2 regions of the Cyanobium sp. Lug-B genome follow, and region 2 is predicted to be linked to the other one. Evidence: predicted binding sites of a transcription regulator. Region 2 holds the regulator's gene; the other holds the start of a gene.
The links. Region 2 encodes NtcA, which controls nitrogen genes in cyanobacteria. Its sites were predicted from a motif close to GTANCNNNNGNTAC; they were not measured.

Region 1: a site for NtcA is predicted at 1,701-1,714, ahead of urtA (urea ABC transporter substrate-binding protein). Genes of this name have one in related genera too.

What each region holds. Positions count from the first base shown of each region.
Region 1 covers NZ_JAGQBM010000053.1:17,212-22,697, reverse strand. Annotated here, with positions in the region: gene KBY81_RS12555 (MlaD family protein) at 1-282, opposite strand, end outside; gene KBY81_RS12550 (hypothetical protein) at 285-890, opposite strand; gene ureG (urease accessory protein UreG) at 956-1,570, shown strand; gene urtA (urea ABC transporter substrate-binding protein) at 1,793-3,088, shown strand; gene KBY81_RS12535 (urea ABC transporter permease subunit UrtB) at 3,228-4,385, shown strand; gene urtC (urea ABC transporter permease subunit UrtC) at 4,446-5,486, shown strand, end outside.
Region 2 covers NZ_JAGQBM010000049.1:19,291-24,776, reverse strand. Annotated here, with positions in the region: gene psbN (photosystem II reaction center protein PsbN) at 1-79, opposite strand, end outside; gene psbH (photosystem II reaction center phosphoprotein PsbH) at 215-415, shown strand; gene KBY81_RS12045 (TatA/E family twin arginine-targeting protein translocase) at 435-758, shown strand; gene pth (aminoacyl-tRNA hydrolase) at 772-1,380, shown strand; gene KBY81_RS12035 (DUF3146 family protein) at 1,399-1,656, shown strand; gene KBY81_RS12030 (resolvase) at 1,658-2,104, opposite strand; gene KBY81_RS12025 (DUF3084 domain-containing protein) at 2,101-3,354, opposite strand; gene ntcA (global nitrogen regulator NtcA) at 3,430-4,095, opposite strand; gene rph (ribonuclease PH) at 4,238-5,014, opposite strand; gene KBY81_RS12010 (ATP--corrinoid adenosyltransferase) at 5,179-5,486, shown strand, end outside.

The sequences.
Region 1 (5,486 bases), on a different contig from region 2:
GGAGCGGTAGGGGTCCCGCAGCTCCAGTTCCACCAGCACCTGGGCATCGGGCTGCAGCACGATCCGGCGCACCTGGCCGACGGCGAACCCCGAGATGCGCACCGCCATGCCCGTCTGCAGGCCGGCGGCGTCGAGGGTGCGGAACTGCAGGCGGACGCTGGGCGCCAGCCAGTTGCCGGAGCGGGCGATCCCGAGCACGAACACCCCCAGCAGGGCCACCGCTCCGGCCAGGAAGACCAGGCTCTGGGGGCCGGGGCGCCGCGGCCTGGCGGAGGTGGACACGGTCAGGTTCCTCCCATGCGCAGGGGATCGACGACGATCGTCCAGAGCACATCGAGGCAGACCATCACCCCGATGCCCAGCCGCAGCGACCGGGCCATGCCCGAGGCCATCCCCACCTCGCCGGAGGCGCTGCGCCGGGCCTGCTGCAGGCAGATGGCGGCGCAGATCCCGCCATAGGCGGCCGCCCTGGCCAGGGCGGCCGCGAAGCGGGCCGGCTCCAGCTGGCCGATAAGGAAGCCCACCTCCGCCACCCCATCCCCCTGGTTGAGCATGAGGCTGGCGGTGATGATCACGGCCGCCATGAAATAGAGCAGCAGCACGACGCTCAGCAGGCCGCTGGCCAGCAGGTCGGGCCCCCAGGAGGCGGGGGGGCGACGGCCGCCCAGGAGCAGCGGGCCATCCCGCAGCAGCAGCAACAGGCTGACCAGCAGGGGAGCCAGAAACAGCAGGGCCCGCACCGCCAGCAGTTCGATCGTCACCCTGGAGAGCTGCTGCAGGGGACTGCGCAGCAGCTCGATGAACCCCAGGCAGACCACCACCCCCGTGCCCATGACGGTGGCGACGAGTCGGGCATCCAGGCGCTCGAAGCGACGGATCAGCGTCGGCATCGGTCCGTCACTCACCGCAGCCCTCGGCGCTGGCGTCAGGATGGCACCCATCCTGGACCGGGGCGATGGGCAGCAAACTGAGGGTCGGCGTGGCCGGTCCGGTGGGATCAGGCAAGACGGCCCTGGTCGACGCGCTCTGCCGGCGGCTGCGGCAGCGGCTGCAGCTGGCGGTGGTCACCAACGACATCTACACCCAGGAGGACGCCCAGTTCCTCACCCGTGCCGGCTCCCTGGCCCCCGAGCGGATCCGGGGCGTGGAGACCGGCGGCTGCCCCCACACCGCCATCCGGGAGGACTGCTCGATCAACCGGGCGGCCGTCCAGGAACTGGAGGAAGCCTTCCCGGACCTCGACCTGGTGCTGGTGGAGAGCGGCGGCGACAACCTGGCGGCCAGCTTCAGCCCGGAGCTGGTGGATCTGTGCATCTACGTGATCGACGTGGCCGCCGGGGACAAGATCCCCCGCAAGGGGGGGCCCGGCATCACCCGCTCCGACCTGCTGGTCATCAACAAGATCGACCTGGCCCCCATGGTCGGGGCCAGCCTGGCCGTGATGGAGAGCGACACCGAACGCATGCGCGGCGGTCGCCCCTGGTGCTTCACAAATCTGCGCAGCGGCGAAGGCCTCGATCGGGTCGAAAGCTTCCTGCTGCGGCAGCTGCCTGAACCGGCAGCCGCCTGAGTCGAGCACGCGATCAAGGATTCTGGTATTCGCCTTTCAGGCGTTGATCAGAAAAACCGTAGGTAATGCAACATATCGACAGGTCTGCGACGTTCAAATCCTCACTCCGGCGGGCCCTGGGCGGCTTTCTGTCTCATTGGATACCGGGGGTAACCACGTCCTTCCGTACCTTTCCCTTTGCCGTCGGTTACGGCGACTACAATTCATCTTGAACAGGCATCAATGTCTCTGCATCTTTCAAGGCGACTGGCAGCTGCAATCGCCGCAACTGCCGTGAGCGTAACCCTCGTCTCCTGCGGGGGCGAGTCCGGGTCCGGCGGCAATTTTGATGGTGAAGTGAAGGTCGGCATCCTTCACTCTCTCAGCGGCACCATGGCCATCTCCGAAACGACTTTGAAAGAAGTCGAAGAGATGGCGATCAAGGAAATCAATGACGCCGGCGGCGTCAAAGTCGGCGGCAAGTCCTACAAGATCGTTGCCGTTTCCGAAGATGGTGCCTCCGACTGGCCCACCTTCGCCGAGAAGGCCCAGAAACTGATCGACTCCGACAAGGTCGCCGTCGTCTTCGGTGGTTGGACCTCCGCCAGCCGCAAAGCGATGCTGCCGGTCTTCGAGTCGAAGAACCACATCCTCTTCTACCCGATTCAGTACGAGGGTCAGGAGTGCTCGAAGAACATCTTCTACACCGGCGCTGTTCCCAACCAGCAGGCTGAGCCCGCGGTTCAGTGGCTGATGGACAAGTTCGGAGACAAGCTCGGCAAGAAGGTCTACCTGGTGGGCTCCGACTACGTGTATCCGCGTACGGCCAACACCATCATCAAGGAGCAGATGAAGGCGCTTGGCGGTGAGACCGTCGGCGAGGATTACATCCCCCTCGGCAACACCGAGGTGGCTCCGATCATCGCCAAGATCAAGAAAGCCTTCCCGGATGGCGGGATCATCATCAACACCTTGAACGGTGACTCCAACGTCGCCCTCTTCAAGCAGTTCAAGGCTTCGGGCATCGATCCGGCCAAGTACCCGATCATGTCGTTCTCCATCGCCGAGGAGGAGATCCGCCAGATCGGCCCCGAGTACACCACCGGCACCTACGCCGCGTGGAACTTCTTCATGAGCCTGGACACCCCGGCCTCCAAGAAGTTCACCTCCGACTTCCAGGCCATGTACGGGGCCGACCGCGTCACGGGTGACCCGGCCGAATCCGCCTACAACATGGTGTACCTCTGGAAGAACGCCGTCGAGAAGGCGGGCACCTTCGAGGATCTCGACAAGGTTCGTCAGAACATGATCGGGATCACCTTCGCCGCTCCCCAGGGCGAAATCAAGATGTTCCCCAACCACCACACCTCCGAGCGGGTGCTCATCGGCGAAGCGGAGCCCACCGGCCAGTTCAAGATCCTGTACGACAGCGTCAAGGCCATCCCCCCGATTCCCTGGAACCAGTTCGTTCCCGAGACCAAGGGCTTCACCTGCGACTGGACCCAGGATCGGCCTGACGCCGGCAAGTTCAAGATGTGATCACGGAGCCATCCGTGAGGGAATGAAAGTCGGGTGGTTCCTGCGGGAACCGCCCCTTTCCGGTCCGCCACACCACCACGTTCGACCCGATCCAGCGTCGCCTCAGCAGCGCTGGATCTAACGTTCAACCTTCATTCCGTTGGAACTTTTCTTTTCTCAGATCCTCGATGGCCTCAGCATCGGGTCCGTGCTGCTGCTGGCAGCGACAGGCCTGGCCATCGTCTTCGGATTGATGGGTGTCATCAACCTCGCCCATGGCGAATTCATGATGCTCGGGGCTTATGTCACCTACGTGGTGCAATCGGCTTTCAAGCCCATGGGTGGTGTGATCTTCGAACTGTATTTCCCGGTCTCGCTGGTGTTGTCCTTCATTGTGACGGCACTGATTGGAGTTCTGCTGGAAAGAACGTTGATCCGGCAGCTCTATGGCCGACCGCTTGAAACTCTCCTGGCCACGTGGGGGGTCAGCCTGATTCTGATTCAGCTGATTCGGAGCGTGTCGACGGCCATGATGCTGGGCATCCTCGTGGGTGTCGGCGTTGGCTTCATTATCTCGAAATTGCTCGCGGCGAAGTTCTCCGCCAAGCCTTTCTTCACCTATCTCAACGGACTGGGCTGGGCGATCGCCATCGGCATCGGCCTGATCGCCGTCAACCTCTTTGACCAGGTCCGTCCGCTCTCCAAGGCCTGGTTCGGTCCGCGCAACATCGATGTCACCGCCCCGAAATGGCTGCAGGGAAGCTGGGGGATGATCGGCACGATCGAACTGCCCGGCCTGCGCATTTTCATCATTCTGCTGTCCGCTCTGTTGCTGCTGGCCACCTACTGGTTCCTCAACAAGAGCGTCTGGGGCCTGCGCATCCGTTCGGTCACCCAGAACCGTCAGATGAGCAACTGCCTGGGCATCCCCACCGACCGCGTCGACAGCATCACCTTCGGCATCGGCTCCGGCCTGGCGGGGGTGGCCGGGTGCGCCATCACCCTGCTCGGTTCGGTGGGTCCGAACCTCGGCGCGGCCTACATCGTCTCCTGCTTCATGGTGATCGTCCTCGGAGGCGTCGGTAACCTGCTGGGCACCGTGCTGGCCTCCCTGTTGCTGGGCATCATCCAGTCGGTGATCGGCTCGGGCACCCTGCTGACGATCTTCCCTGACATGCCACTGGCGGCGAAAGGGGTGATCGAATTCTTCGCCACCACCAGCATGTCCCTGGTGCTGGTGTTCATCTTCATCATCGTCTTCCTGCAGTTCCGCCCCAACGGCATGTTCCCCCAGAAGGGTCGCTCGGTCGATGCCTGACCCGGTCCGTCCCAACCTCTGCAGATTCCCGTTCCATCTCCCCACCAGGAGGCCCTACCTGTGAAAATCTTCCAACGACTCGTCCCCTGGATTCTGCTGGCGATCGCCCTGTTCATCCTGCCGGCAGCGCTGGATGATTTCCGCCTCAACCTCTTCGGCCGCTATTTCTCCCTGGCGATCACGGCCCTGGCCATCGACCTGATCTGGGGATACACCGGTCTGTTGAGTCTGGGACAGGGCATCTTCTTTGCCCTCGGGGGCTACGCGGTGGCCATGTACCTGATGCTCAACACCAAGAGCCTGGCGGGTGGCAACGGGATTCCCAAGTTCTTCGAGAACTACGGCGTCGACCAGCTGCCGTTCTTCTGGCAGCCCTTCTGGTCACCGGTGTTCACCCTGATCGCTCTCTGGGTGATTCCGGCGGTGGTGGCGGGCCTGGTGGGATGGCTGATCTTCCGAAACCGCATCAAGGGGGTGTACTTCTCGATCATCACCCAGGCGGCTCTGATGGTCTTCTTCCACTTCTTCAACGGCCAGCAGAAACTCTTTGACGGCACCAACGGTCTCAAGACCAGCACCAGCGAACTCTTCGGCCAGCTGGTGGGCTCCCCGGACATGCAGGTCTGGTTCTACCGCCTCACGGTGGTGCTGCTGCCCCTGGCCTTTCTGGTCTGCCGCTACTTCACCAGCGGTCGCTTCGGTGATGCCCTGATCGCCATCCGTGACGACGAGAGCCGCCTGCGCTTCGCCGGTTTCAACCCCGTCCCCTTCAAGACCATCGTCTTCCTGGTGGCCGGAGCCCTCTGCGGCATCTCCGGAGCCCTCTACACCGTCCAGTCCGGCATCGTCTCGCCCCAGTACATGTCGATCTCCTTCTCGATCGAGATGGTGATCTGGGTCGCCGTGGGCGGCAGGGGCACCCTGGTGGGTCCGATCATCGGTGCCACCCTGGTGAACTACCTGCGCAGCCTGGTGAGTGAGGCCCTGCCCGAGGCCTGGCTGTTCGTGCAGGGGGCCCTGTTCATCTTCGTGGTGGTCCTGATGCCCGATGGCATCTACGGCTGGATCACCAAGGGTGGCTTCCGCACCTTCCTGGCCGCC
Region 2 (5,486 bases):
AACCGGTCAGGGCCAGCAGCACGGCGAGGACCGCGAGGGCCACGGAGAGGGCGGGGGAGGTGCTGGCGGCGGGATCCATGGAGGGGTCTCAGGCGGGGGAGGGGTCGCGGGGCCGGGGGGCTTCCGTCACAACTCTCGACAGCCCAACTCGGTGCGGCCGGCAAGACCCTTACAGTAAGCACCGCGATTCCGTGCCCGAGAGGTCCGAGCTGCCATGGCCCAACGCACCCGTCTGGGAAACCTGCTGCGCCCCCTGAACTCCGAGTACGGAAAGGTGGTGCCCGGCTGGGGCACCACCCCCGTGATGGGCGTGTTCATGCTGCTGTTCCTGGTGTTCCTGCTGGTGATCCTGCAGCTGTACAACAAGTCCCTGCTGCTCGAGGGCATCAACGTCAACTGGAACGGCGTCGGCTGATTCCTCTCGCCCCCTGTCCATGAACATCTTCGGCATCGGTCTGCCCGAGATGGCGGTGATCGCCGCCATCGGGTTGCTGGTCTTCGGACCCAAGCGGCTGCCCGAGCTCGGCAAGACCCTGGGGCGCACCCTGCGCGGCTTCCAGTCGGCCTCGCAGGAATTCGAGAAGGAGTTCCGCACGGCGGTGGGCACCGAGCAGCCGATCGACATCTCCGGTCCCCCCGCCGCCATCACGCCGGCCGCTGAAGCTCCTGCCGGCGTGACACCTGTCGTCACCGAAACGGCAACGCCGGCGGCGGCGGCCGAGGAGAGCGCCGCCCCCTCCACCGGCCCCTCCAGCTGAGGGCGGCCATCCGTTGGATCTGCAACTGCTGGTGGGCCTGGGCAATCCCGGCCCCCGCTACGCCGACACCCGCCACAACGTCGGATTCATGGTGCTGGAGCGGCTGGCCCGCGCCGGTGGTGCCAGCTTCCGCAACCAGGGCCGTCTGCATGGGCTGCTGGCCGAGACCGGCCAGGGGGACAGGCGGCTGCGGCTGCTGATGCCTCAGACCTTCATGAACGACAGCGGCCGCTCGATCCGCGCCGCCCTCGACTGGTTCCGGCTCGAGCCCTCCCAGATGCTGGTGCTGGTGGACGACATGGACCTGCCCCTGGGGCGCCTGCGGGTGCGGGCCGCGGGTGGCGCCGGTGGCCACAACGGCCTGCGCAGCACGATCGCCCACCTGGGCAGTGAGTCCTTCGCCCGGCTGCGGATCGGCATCGGCGCGCCGGGCGAGACCCCCGAGGAGCGCCGGGCCCGCACGGTGTCCCATGTGCTGGGCAAGTTCTCCGCCGCCGACCGGCCGGTGCTGGAGACGGTGCTGGAGGAGGTGGAGGCGGGCATCGACCTGATCCGGCGAGTGGGGCTGGAGAAGGCCGCCAACCGTTTGAACAGTTTTCGTGCCGATCCGCCGCCATCCTGAGAGCATCGACAGCGTCCCGTGAGCCGCCTTCCCGCCACCACCGCCCAGCTGCGGGTGCTGCGCCAGAGCTTCAGCCCCTGCCTGCTGGAGGGGGAGATCAGTGCCGGCGGCTTCCAGTGGCGCTTCCGCTGGGCCTTTGATCGGGGCGAGCTGCAGGTGGAGCCGTCCCTGGGGCGGGCCCTGATCCAGGACGCCCTGCTGCGCTTCCTGCTCAAGGCCGACTACCAGCTCGAACCCGGCGGCGACTACGTGTTCACGGTGCGGGCGTCGTTCTGATTCAGGGCCCCGCGGGCGCCTGGCGCCGCGGCAGATCCCGCCCCAGCCGGCGCTCCAGCAGCAGCTGGGCCACCACGTCGTCGTAGTCGCGGGGGGGCTGGCGCAGGCCGAGCGGCAGCAGCCGCCGCCAGCCCCGGGCAGGGAACAGCTCCCAGTAGCGGCGCCGCGCCGCCAGGGTGGTGCCCCGCTCATCCACCAGCTCCACCGGCAGCAGGGGCTCCAGACGCCGCCGCCAGGGGCCGCTGCCGGTGCCATCGCCGATCACCACGGCAGCCAGGGCCTGCTGGCGGTGCCACTGCTCCAGCCGTTCCCAGGCCGCCTCCGGGGGCAGCACCAGGGCTTCACGGATCTCGCGGCGTTCGGGGTCGGTGAGCACCAGGCCGCACTTGCTGCGGCCCGGATCGAGCCCCGCCAAAGGCCCGGGGGCCGCCAGGGGTCCCGCGCTCACGGGCGCCCCGGCCGGGTGGCGCCGGCGCCGCCCGGCCGGAGCCAGCGCAGCTCCACGGTGATCGGGTCGGGGGTGTCGGCGTTCTGGAGGGCCACCGCCTCAAGATTGGCGGTCACGCCGGCGGGGCGTTCGCTGAGTTCCCGGGCCAGGGCGTTGATGCTGGCGGCATCGAACTGGAGGCCGTTGGCCAGGGTGCCCTGGCGCTGGACCTTGGCGAAGGCGGCGGCCAGCAGCAGGTTGAGGCGGCTGCGGACGGCTTCGGGATCGCGCACGTCGGGCTCCAGGGAGGTGCGGGAGAGCACCTCCCCCTGCTCCACCACCTGACGGTTGGGGCGCAGGTCGGGGAAGGCGAGCACCTGGGCCTCGCCCCGCAGCACGTTGGCGGCCGAGCGGATGCTGACCACCCAGGTGCCGGGGGTGGCGAGCAGCGATTCCAGCCGGGTGATGTCGCTGCGGGGCACCAGCAGGATCTGGCGGTTGGGGGGCTGGCCGGGCAGCAGCAGCTGGAAGGCGGCCCGGTTCGACTCCTGCAGCAGGGCATCGATCACCTGCTTGGCCTGGTCGGGGCGCTGCAGCTGCACCTTGGCGGTGGCCAGGGGCTGGCCGCTGGCGATCACCACGTCGCCGCGGCGCAGGGCGATGACGTTGGTCTCCAGGTCCTTGAGTTCCTTGGCGCCGGCGGCGATGCGGCGGCGGACGCTGGCCAGTTCGGCCTCGGTGCGGCGGATCTCGGCGTCCCGGCCCTGCACCTCCCGGCTGAGCCGGAACCGCTCGGCCTCCAACCGGGCGCGCTCCGCCTGCAGGGGCTGCAGCTCGCGGCGCAGGGTGTCGACGCGGCGCTCGGCGGCCAGCAGCTGGTCGCGGGCGCGGCGCTGGCTGGCCAGGGCCTGGTCACGGCGGCGTTCGGCGGTGATCAGATCGAGGCGGCTGCGCTCCAGTTCGCCCCGGGTGCGGGTCAGTTCCCCCTCGTTGCGCTTGAGGGCGGCGCGGCTGTCCCGCAGGCGGTCCTGGATCTGGTCGAGCTCGAAGAGCCCCACCCGCAGGCGCTCGCTCACCAGCAGCATCAGCCCCAGCGACACGGCACTGATCAGGCTGCCGGTGAGCACCGTGATCACCACGGCGGTCTTGCGGGGCCGCAGGTTGAACAGGCTGAGGCGCGCCTTGCCCACACGGCTGCCGAGCCGGTCGCCCAGGGTGGAGAGAACTCCGCCGAGCACCAGGAGCGCGAGGATCAGCAGCCAACCCGACACCTTCCGAGCCCCGGTTCCGCGATCCACCAAGTATCCCTGCCGGTGGACTCGCGGCACCCGGCGGCGACCGCCCGATCAGCTGAACCGCTTGGCCAGGGCGATGGGATCGAAGACGGTGATCTTCTTGCGGTCGATCTGGACCAGGCCGTCGTTGCGCAGGTCGCCCAGCAGGCGGGTGATGGTGACGCGGGTGGAGCCGATCGCCTCGGCGATGGCCTGGTGGGAGAGGCGCAGGTCGATGGTGATGCCCTCGGTGCCGGGGACGCCGAAGTCGCGGCAGAGCACGAGCAGGAAGCTCACCAGCCGGGAGGACATGTCCCGGTGGGTGAGGGTCTCGATCATGGTCTCGGTCTGGAGGATGCGGGAGGAGAGGCCCTGGAGCAGCAGCAGGCCGACGCTGGCGTCCTGCTCGATGGCCCGCCGCACCGAGGTGGCCGGGGCCGTGACCATCTCGACCCGGGTGAAGGCGATGGCGTGATAGAAGCGGTCGGAGCGCTGGCCGGTGAGCAGGGAGAGCACCCCGAAGAGGCTGTTCTCGCGCAGCAGGGCCACGGTGATCTCCTCGCCCGACTCGTAGACGCGCGAGAGACGCACGGCACCGCGCCGCAGCAGGTAGACACGCTCGGCGGGGTCGCCGGGGAAGAAGATCGTCTTGCCGCGCTCGATGGTCTCGACGCTGCTGCCGGCCAGGCCGCGGATCACATCCAGCAGGGTGGTGGCCATGGTGCCGGGGGCGCCCATGGGGGTCACGGAGCCGGGGGATCCGCTGGATGGGCTGCTGGGGTAGCGGCTGAAGCCACGCGTAGCGCCGACCATCAAGGCGTGGCGATTGGTGATGAACCTATGGATCGGTCTGGCCGATCCATGTAGCCAATGACACTCTTTAGCCGGTCGTCCGTGCGGCTGCAACCACGCTGGGCCCGGCCGGCGCCCCAGCCAGGGCCCGGTGCTGGACCTCCTGCAGGGCGCGCAGGCCCGGTTCGGCCAGATCCAGCAGGGCGTCGAGGCGGGAGCGGGAGAAGGGGGCGCCCTCGGCGGTGCCCTGGATCTCCAGCAGCCGGCCCTGCTCGTCCATCACCACGTTGAGGTCGACCTCGGCGCGGGAATCCTCGGAGTAGTCCAGATCCAGCAGGGCCACACCGTCCACCAGGCCCACCGACACGGCCGACACCTGCTGGCGCAGGGGCGAGGCGGCCAGCACCCCCTGCTGCTGGAGGCGCCCCAGGGCGGCGGCCAGGGCGATCCAGGCGCCGGTGATCGAGGCGGTGCGGGTGCCGGCGTCGGCCTGGAGCACGTCGCAGTCGACCAGCAGGGTGCGCTCGCCGAGGGCCTCCAGATCCAGGGCGGCCCGCAGGCTGCGGCCGATGAGGCGCTGGATCTCCTGGGTGCGGCCGGAGAGCTTCATCAGCTCGCGGCCCTGGCGGCTGGGGGTGGAGGCCGGCAGCAGGCGGTATTCGGCGCTGAGCCAGCCGCTGCCGGAGCCCTTGCGCCAGCGGGGCACCTCGGGATCGAGGCAGACGCTGCAGAGCACGCGGGTGCGGCCGGCGGCGAAGAGCACCGAGCTGAGGGCGAAGCCCATCGGGTCCCAGTCGACGGCCACCGGGCGCAGGGCATCGGCGGTGCGGCCGTCGTTGCGGGGGGCGTCGGCGGGAGTGGTCACGCGGCCTTTGGCGGAGCCGGGCCAGCGTAGGTGGCGCCGGTGGTACGTCTGTTCCCAGCCACTACCGATGGTGTGCCGGGCTGGCGAGGGCCGCTACATTCGGGAGGTGAGCGGCCGGGGCGATCCGTCCGGACCTTTCACACCAACGCTTCCGTGGGGTGTCCATGACCGCCAGCCTCATCGACCCCGGCCACCCCCGGCGCACGGCCGCCCCGGCGCGCACCGAGCCCCTGGCCCTGGTGCCGCCGCTGCGGTTGGTGAGCCAGCCGGAGGGGTTGCTGCAGATCCACACGGCGCCGTTCCGGGGCAGCTTCGCGGCGGTGTTCAGCCAGGCCCTGCGCAGCGCCGGGCTGGGCAGCCGGGTGCTGGTGAGCCAGTTCCTCAAGGGGGGCGTGGAGCAGGGGCCGGCGGGCAGCCTGACGCTGTGCGGCCGGCTGGAGTGGCTGCGGCCGGGCACCCCCCACTGCCTGGA